One region of the Streptomyces sp. NPDC020898 genome, then DNA from elsewhere that is predicted to be linked to it. Evidence: riboswitches for the same ligand, from Rfam matches in the RefSeq annotation. Region 1 holds a riboswitch; the other holds the start of a gene.
The links. Region 1 has a riboswitch for cobalamin ahead of ACH4TV_RS04400 (FecCD family ABC transporter permease). Riboswitches for the same ligand answer to the same signal wherever they lie in the genome.

Region 1 (4,207 bases):
TGGCGCAGTCGCAGGGCCGGGTTCGGGGCCGTCGTCATCTCCTGCCTCAACTGGGCTGCGGGGCGGCCCGAGTCGAGCGGCGGCGGGAACGCGTACGCCGTTACGGCGATCATCGCCGCGACCGCCGACAGGGCCACCCCGAGCCGCAGAGCGCGCGCGGGGCGGCCACGGAAGGTGGGGTGGAACCGTACGGGGTTCTCCACCAGGCGCAGGGTCGCCCAGGCCAGGAGTAGGGCGATCGCGCAGAGCAGGAGGGCCAGCCGGACGCTGGTGGTCTCGGGGAGTCTGCCGAGTGCCACGGGGCCTATGAGCAGCAGCGGCCAGTGCCACAGGTACCAGCCGTACGACAGGCCGCCCAGCCGGACCAACGGGCGCCGGGACAGGACCAGTTGAGCGCCGTACGGGGAAGGGGCGCAGCCGCCGGCCAGGACGAGGACCGACCCGAGCACCGGCAGGAGCGCGTGATAGCCGGGGAACGGGGTGTCGTTGCCGTACAACACCGCTGAGAGCAAGATGCAGATCAGGCCCGTCCAGCTCATCGGTGCCGCCAACCGGGCGGGCAGCCTGCGCAGTTGGGCGGCGTACAGGGCCAGGAGGGCGCCGGCGCCCAGCTCCCAGAACCGTGTGTGCGAACCGAAGTACGCCCAGGACGGGACGTCCTGCGTCACGGCGACGCTCAGCCCGAACGACAGCAGGCAGAGCACCACAAGCGGCACCGCCAGCAGACCGCGCCCGCCTCCGCCTCCGTGCCCGCGTCCGCGTGCGCGTCCGATCGGGCGTACGAGCCGCCAACTGAGCAGGAGCAGCAGCGGCCACAGCAGGTAGAACTGCTCCTCCACCGCCAGCGACCAGAAGTGCTGGAAGGGGGACGGCGGGCTCCCCTCGGCCAGATAGTCCGTGCCGCCCGCGGCCAGCCGGAAGTTCACCACGTAGAGCGCGCTGCTCAGCGCGTCACCGGCGTACTCCTCGAAGCGGACTTTCGACAGGAACACCCAGGAAGCAACGAGGGTGGCCACGATGACGAGCGTCGACGCGGGGAGGAGGCGGAGGGCTCGGCGGGCGTAGAACCTGCGGATCGACATCCCGTCCGTGGTGGACAGTTCGCGCAGGAGTAACGAGGTGATGAGGAAACCGGAGATGACGAAGAAGACGTCGACGCCGACATAGCCGCCGGTGAACCCCCTGACCCCGGCGTGACTGAGGACGACTAGCGACACGGCCACGGCCCGCAGCCCCTGGATGTCGAGCCGCAGCACGGGGCTCGCGTTCGGTTCCGGATGCATGGGTTCCGGATGCCCGGGTTCCTGCCGCTGCGGTCGTGTCTTCACGCTCATCACAGACGGTCGGCCCGCTCGAACGGTTGTGGCACTCACCATCCGGTCACCAGATATTTTCCGGCGGTCCGCGTGCGCACCGTCCGTGCCCGGGAAGGCCGCCCGAGTGAAATGACCCGTCCGGCACGTTTGCTACGCTCACCGCGCCTCCCGTGGGGGAAGTCCGGTGAGAGTCCGGCGCTGACCCGCAACGGTATGCACGTCCCGGTCCGGTCCTCCGGATCCGGGTGTGCGAGCCCGATCACCCGCGGTGGCACTGCGAACCCCGATGACTGCTCGCCGCGGACTGCGAGAAGGGAACGTACGGCGGGCTCCCCCGCCGTGCCGCCCGGCTTTCCCGCCGGGCCCCTCCTGGTGATGACGAGGCGGCCCGAGGCGAAGGAACCACCCGCCGTGCGCCGAATACCCGTCGTGCCACTCGCCGTGGGGCTTCTCCTGCTGCTCGCCGTCTCCCTGCTGTGCGGGGTCGGGCTCGGGGCGTCCGGGATCGGCTGGGGGCAGGTGTTCCGGTTCCTGTGGGGCGGGATCAGCGGCGGGACCATCCGTGCCGATGAGCTCGCCGCGTACACCATCGTCTGGGAGCTGCGGCTGCCCCGGGTGGTGCTGGCCGCCGTCGTCGGGGGCGGGCTCGCGGCCGTCGGGGTGGCCGTGCAGGCCATGGTGCGCAACGCGCTCGCCGATCCGTTCGTGCTGGGGATCTCCTCCGGTGCGGCGGTCGGGGCCAACGCCGTGATCCTGCTGGGGGCGTTCGCCGGGCTCGGGGTGTGGGCGCTGTCCGTGTCCGCCTTCGTCTCCGCGCTCGCCGCGATGGTCCTCGTGTACGCCGTTGCCCGGTCGGCCGCTCATGGGCTGACGCCGCTGCGGCTGATCCTCACGGGTACGGCACTGGCGTACGGCTTCCAGGCCGTGACCACCGTGATGGTGTTCGGGGCCGCCCGGGGTGAGGCGGCCCGCTCGGCGATGATGTGGCTGCTCGGGAGTCTGGGCGGGGCGACCTGGGCGCAGGTGCCGATCGCCGCCGTGACCGTCGTCGCCGGGTGGGCGTGGCTCGCCCGGCGGGCCGAGTCGCTCAACGCGCTCGCCATGGGCGACGAGACGGCTTCCGCCCTCGGGGTCCAACCCTCCCGGCTGCGGCGGGAGTTGTTCCTCGTGACCGCCGCCGTGACCGGCACCGTCGTCGCCGTGAGCGGGGCCATCGGCTTCGTCGGGCTCATGGTCCCGCATGTCGTACGGATGCTCGTGGGCGCCGATCACCGGCGGGTGCTGGCCGTCGCGCCGATCGTCGGGGCCGTGCTGCTGGTGTGGGCCGACCTCCTGTCCCGGCTGCTTCTCGCACCGGCCGAACTGCCCGTCGGGGTGATCACCGCCGTGGTCGGCGTACCGGCGTTCCTGCTGCTGATGCGGCGCGGCGGCTACGCGTTCGGGGGGCGGTGAACGCGATGCGGCTCGACGTGGAGGGGGTGTCGGTCGACGCGGGGGCCGTTCGGCTCGTCGACGACATCCGGATGACGGTGGCCGGCGGCACCTTCGTGGGGCTCGTCGGGCCCAACGGGAGTGGGAAGTCCACCCTGTTGCGGTGCGTGTACCGGGCGCTGCGGCCTGCGGCGGGGGCTGTCCTCCTCGACGGGAGTGACGTGCACGGCATGGAACCCCGGGCCGCCGCCCGGGTGCTCGCCGCGCTGCCCCAGGAGTCGTCCGCCGAGTTCGACTTCACCGTCGGCGAGGTGGTCGGCATGGGCCGGCTGCCCCACGCGGGGCGTACGGCGGCCGGGGACCGGGAGATCTGCGGCGCCGCCATGGAACGCACGGGCGTCGCCCACCTCGCCGACCGCGGGTTCCTCGCCCTCTCCGGCGGCGAGAAGCAACGCGTCCTCATCGCACGGGCGTTGGCCCAGCAGCCCCGCGTCCTCGTCCTCGACGAACCCACCAACCACCTCGACATCGCCCACCAGTTGGACGTCCTGTCCCTGGTCCGCTCCAGCGGCCTGACCGTCCTGGCCGCCCTGCACGACCTCAACCTCGCCGCCGCGCACTGCGATCTGCTGTACGTCATCGCCGGGGGCCGGGTCGTCGCGTCGGGCCCACCGCACGATGTGCTCCAACCCGGGCTGCTGGCCGAGGTGTTCGGGGTCCGCGCCCATCCCGTACGGCATCCGGAGACGGGCGCCGTACAGCTGCTCTTCGATCTGCTTCCCACGTCGTCCTCTTAAGGAACTGCCCGTATGCGCAAGCCAGTTGTCGCCGCCGTGCTCCTGTCCGTCCTCGTCACCGGGTGCGGTGTCGACGTCGAGCCGGCGGCGAAGGCCGCGTCGCCCTCCGTCACCCTCACCAACTGCGGCCAGAAGGTGACGTACGACAAGGTTCCCGAGCGGGTCGTCACGAACGACGTCGGGATCACCGAGCTGATGTTCGCGCTCGGCCTGGAAGACCGGATGGCCGGGTTCGCCATGCCCGACGACAAGGGTGACCTGACCGGCGTGCCCTGGAAGGACGGCTACGAGAAGGTGAAGTGGCTGTCCAAGCAGCAGCTCACCAAGGAGAACGTCCTCGACGCCCGCGGCGACTGGGTCTTCGCCGGCTGGAACTACGGCTTCCGCGACGACAACGGCTTCACCCCGGCCGCGTTGAAGAAGCTCGGCATCCCCACGTACATCCTCACCGAGTCCTGCCGCAACGGCCGCACCAAGACCTCGCGGGGCATCATGCCGCCCCTGGACGCCCTCTACACCGACCTCACCAACCTCGGAAAGCTCTTCGGCGTCGAGCAGCGCGCGGCCACCCTGATCGCCGGCTTCAAGAAGCAGGTCGCCGCCGTACAAGCGAAGGCGCCCGCGAAGAGCCCCAAGGTGTTCCTGTACGACAGCGGCACGGAC
Region 2 (4,207 bases), on a different contig from region 1:
AACCCGTACAGCAAGAAGAAGTGCTACGGGTTGAGCAAGGCCAGGATGGCCGCCTGGATCACGGCCTTCAGCAACGAGGTCAACCGCCTCACCGGCCGCCGTCCGGTCATCTACACGACCGCCCACTGGTGGAACACGTGCACGAACAGCAGCAGTGTCTTCACCTCGAAACACTCTCTGTGGCTGGCTCGCTACAACGCGGCCGACGCGGGGGCGCTGCCGTCCGGTGGCTGGAAATTCTGGACGTTCTGGCAGTACGACAACAGCGGCACGCTCCCGGGTGACCAGAATCTCTTCAACGGGTCATTGGCCCAGCTCAGGCAGTTCGCGAAGGGGTAGGCGAAGGGGGAGCGGGAGACCGGTCGAAGGGGGAGTCGCCCGTCCGGCACATCCGGCGGGGCGACGCCTCATTTCAAGTCATCGCGTATCCCCCGCCAGTTCACCTTCCGTTCATCCAGGTTGCTTACGGTCCAGCAGGCACTGACGTCCCGAAGAAATCTGGGTAAATGGAAAGCTTCTCGCTGATCCTCGCGATCGTGGTCGTCACCGCGCTCGCGTTCGATTTCACGAACGGTTTCCACGACACCGCCAACGCGATGGCCACCACCATCTCGACCGGCGCTCTGAAGCCCAAGGTTGCGGTGGCCATGTCGGCCGTCCTCAACCTCGTGGGCGCCTTCCTCTCCGTGGAGGTCGCCAACACGATCTCCAAGGGCCTTGTCGACGAGAGCGGTATCCGTCCCGAGGTGATCTTCGCCGCGTTGGTCGGCGCGATCCTCTGGAATCTGCTGACCTGGCTGGTCGGGCTTCCCTCCAGTTCCTCGCACGCCCTCATGGGCGGCCTGATCGGCGCGACCATCGCCTCGGCGGGCGCGGGCGCCGTCCACGGCGACGTGCTGGTGACGAAGGTGCTGATCCCGGCCATCGCCGCCCCGATCGTGGCGGGCATCGCCGCGATGCTGGCGACGAGACTGTCGTACCGGCTCGCCGCCCAGCGGGCCGAGGGCAAGGCGGCGGAGAAGGGCTTCCGGGTCGGCCAGATCGCCTCCGCGGGCCTGGTGTCGCTGGCCCACGGCACGAACGATGCACAGAAGACGATGGGCATCATCACCCTCGCCCTCGTCTCGGGCGGCGCTGTCGCCCCCGACTCCGACCCGCCGGTGTGGGTCATCCTCTCCGCGGGCCTGGCCATCGCGCTCGGCACGTACCTGGGCGGCTGGCGCATCATCCGCACGATGGGCAAGGGCCTGACCGATCTCCAGCCGCAGCAGGGCTTCGCGGCCCAGACCAGCGCGGCGACGGTCATCCTGGCCTCCTCCCACCTCGGCTTCTCCCTCTCCACGACGCACTCGGTGTCGGGTTCGGTGATGGGCGCGGGCCTCGGCCGCAAGGGCGGCGTGGTCCGCTGGTCGACGGCGACCCGGATGTTCGTGGCGTGGGGACTGACGCTGCCGGCGGCGGCACTGGTCGGCGCCGTGGCGGAATGGGTCACCGGGTTCGGGGACTGGGGCACGGCACTGGTCGCGGTCTTCCTGATCGGCTCCAGCGCGGCGATCTGGGTCGTCTCGCGGCGCGAGGTGATCGACCACACGAACGTCAACGACGTCGAGGGCGAGGCCGGAGAACCGGCGGGCATCGTGACGACGGCCATCGCCGCGGTCACCCCGCCCCCCGCGGGCACCGTGACCGACGACCTCACGGCCACCATCCCCGCCCCGGCCGAGGTCGCGGCGACGCCGTCGGCGACGGCCCTCTGAGTCCGAGACCCCGTTCGACCAAGAAGGAAGCAACATGAAGATCGACTGGGCAGCCCTCGGCTCCGTCTTCGGCGTCAGTCTCGTCATCACCGTGGCGATGGTGGGCGTGTTCACCCTCGGCATCGTCGGGCTCTCGCGACGCGAGCGGGCGGTGGCGCAGGGAGGCACGGCGGGGCTCGCGGTCACGGGCGCGTACGCGTGCTTCGCGGCCTGCGCGGCGGTCGTCGGATACGGGATCTATCTGATCGTGGCCTGAGGGCCGACCCGGCTTCGTCGCCCGCCCTGACGGCGGCCGCCCTGTGGGTGGTTACCGGCAGGGCGGGCGTTTGTCCGCCCACCCGATGCTCCCTTGTGTGGGGCTCAGCACAGTCCTCCTTTCCAGGTCAACGGCAAGTTGACGGGTGTTCCGGGCCCGTGGTGGACTGCCGGAGCCATGTACGGCGGCAGAAGAGGAAGCCGGTGCGAATCCGGCGCGGTCCCGCCACTGTCACCGGGGTAGGAATCCCCGGGAGCCAGGAACTCTCGCCGCCGGTCTCGTCGAACCAGGGCGTGGACACCCTGAGTGAGGACAATTCGCCATGTTCGGCTGCCGTTCGAGGTCCATGACCAGGGCTCTTCCCGCCACTGCGGCCGGCTGAGCCGATGCGTGCCGATCGCGTATTCGCGTACGGCGCCGCCGCCGGACTTCTCGGTGATCTGATCCTGGGCGACCCTCGCCGCGGGCATCCGGTCGCCGCGTTCGGGCGGGCCGCCGACGCCGTCGAACAAGTGCTCTGGCGCGACCACCGCGGGTGGGGCGCGCTGCACACCGCCGTATGTGTCGGCGGTGCCGTCTCTCTTGCGGCCACGGCCGGTTGTGCCGTACGTCGCTCCCGTCCCGCCTCCGTCGCGCTCACCGCCGCAGCCACCTGGGCGGTGGTCGGCGGTACCTCCCTCGGCCGGGAGGCGCGGGCGATCGGGTACGCGCTCGCGGACGGCGACCTCGACCGCGCCCGGACTCGGCTGCCCCACCTCTGCGGACGCGATCCGCAGACCCTCGACGCCGACGGGATCGCCCGGGCCGTCGTCGAGTCCGTCGCCGAGAACACCTCCGACGCCGTCGTGGGCGCACTGGTGTGGGGCGCCCTGGGCGGGGTGCCCGGGCTGGTCGGGTTCCGGGCCGTCAACACCCTGGACGCCATGGTCGGGCACAAGTCCGCCCACTACCGGCGGTACGGGTGGGCGTCCGCCCGGCTCGACGATGTCGTGGGGTGGCCCGGGGCCCGACTCACCGCCGTACTCGCCGCTGTTGCGGGGGGCGACCCACGCGGCGCCGTGCGGGCCTGGCGGGACGATGCCCGCAAGCACCCCAGCCCCAACGCCGGGCCCGTGGAGGCCTCCTTCGCGGGAGCGCTCGGTGTGCGGCTCGGCGGGACGTTGTCGTACGCGGGGCGGGTCGAGCATCGGCCCGTGCTCAACGGGGAGTACGGGCGTGCCGTCGGCGTGCCCGACATCGAACGGGCCGTACGGCTGTCCCGGCGCGTCACCTGGCTCGCGCTCGGCGTCAGCGTCGCCGGGCGGCTTCTCGCGAAGGGGCGGACCACATCGTGAGTGGCGGAAGTGCGGGTGGCGGAACTGCCGGTGGCAGGACTGTGGGTGGGGGGCTGCTTGTTGCCGGGACCACCTCCGATGCCGGCAAGAGTGTCGTCACCGCCGGGATCTGCCGGTGGCTGGTGCGGCAGGGGGTCAAGGTCGCACCGTTCAAGGCGCAGAACATGTCACTCAACTCGTTCGTGACGCGGGAGGGTGCCGAGATCGGGCGGGCGCAGGCCATGCAGGCGCAGGCCTGCCGGGTGGAACCCACCGTGCTCATGAATCCCGTACTGCTCAAGCCGGGGGGCGAGCAGAGCAGTCAGGTCGTGCTGATGGGGAAACCCGTGGGCGAGTTGAGTGCGCGTGGGTATCACGGGGGGCGGCAGCAGCAACTTCTCGGGACCGTGCTGGAGTGCCTCGCCGAACTGCGGGGCACGTATGACGCGGTGATCTGTGAGGGGGCCGGTTCTCCCGCCGAGATCAATCTCCGGCGGACCGACATCGTGAACATGGGGATCGCCCGCAATGCCGGGCTGCCTGTCCTTGTAGTCGGCGACATCGACCGGGGTGGCGTCTTCGCCTCCTTCTTCGGGACCGTCGCCCTGCTGTCCCCCGAGGATCAGGCACTTGTGGCCGGGTTCCTCGTCAACAAGTTCCGCGGTGATGTGTCGTTGCTGGAGCCCGGGCTCGACATGCTGCTCGGGCTCACCGGACGGCCGACATACGGTGTGCTGCCCTTCCGGCACGGGCTCGGCATCGACGAGGAGGACGGGCTGCGGGTGTCGATGCGGGGGGCCGTCCGGGAATCCGTCGTCGCGCCGCCCGTCGGCGAGGACGTGCTGCGGGTCGCCGTCTGCGCGGTGCCGCTCATGTCCAAC

Region 2: it holds a riboswitch for cobalamin, as region 1 does, so the genes downstream of both, ACH4TV_RS41610 (cobalamin biosynthesis protein) here and ACH4TV_RS04400 (FecCD family ABC transporter permease) in region 1, are expected to answer to the same signal.

Annotation. Positions count from the first base shown of each region.
Region 1 covers NZ_JBIRRV010000001.1:982,081-986,287, forward strand. Annotated here, with positions in the region: gene ACH4TV_RS04395 (acyltransferase family protein) at 1-1,283, opposite strand, end outside; cobalamin riboswitch at 1,459-1,602, shown strand; gene ACH4TV_RS04400 (FecCD family ABC transporter permease) at 1,692-2,768, shown strand; gene ACH4TV_RS04405 (ABC transporter ATP-binding protein) at 2,774-3,544, shown strand; gene ACH4TV_RS04410 (ABC transporter substrate-binding protein) at 3,557-4,207, shown strand, end outside.
Region 2 covers NZ_JBIRRV010000022.1:56,427-60,633, reverse strand. Annotated here, with positions in the region: gene ACH4TV_RS41625 (lysozyme) at 1-339, shown strand, start outside; gene ACH4TV_RS41620 (anion permease) at 507-1,757, shown strand; gene ACH4TV_RS41615 (hypothetical protein) at 1,792-2,013, shown strand; cobalamin riboswitch at 2,159-2,302, shown strand; gene ACH4TV_RS41610 (cobalamin biosynthesis protein) at 2,400-3,347, shown strand; gene ACH4TV_RS41605 (cobyric acid synthase) at 3,389-4,207, shown strand, end outside.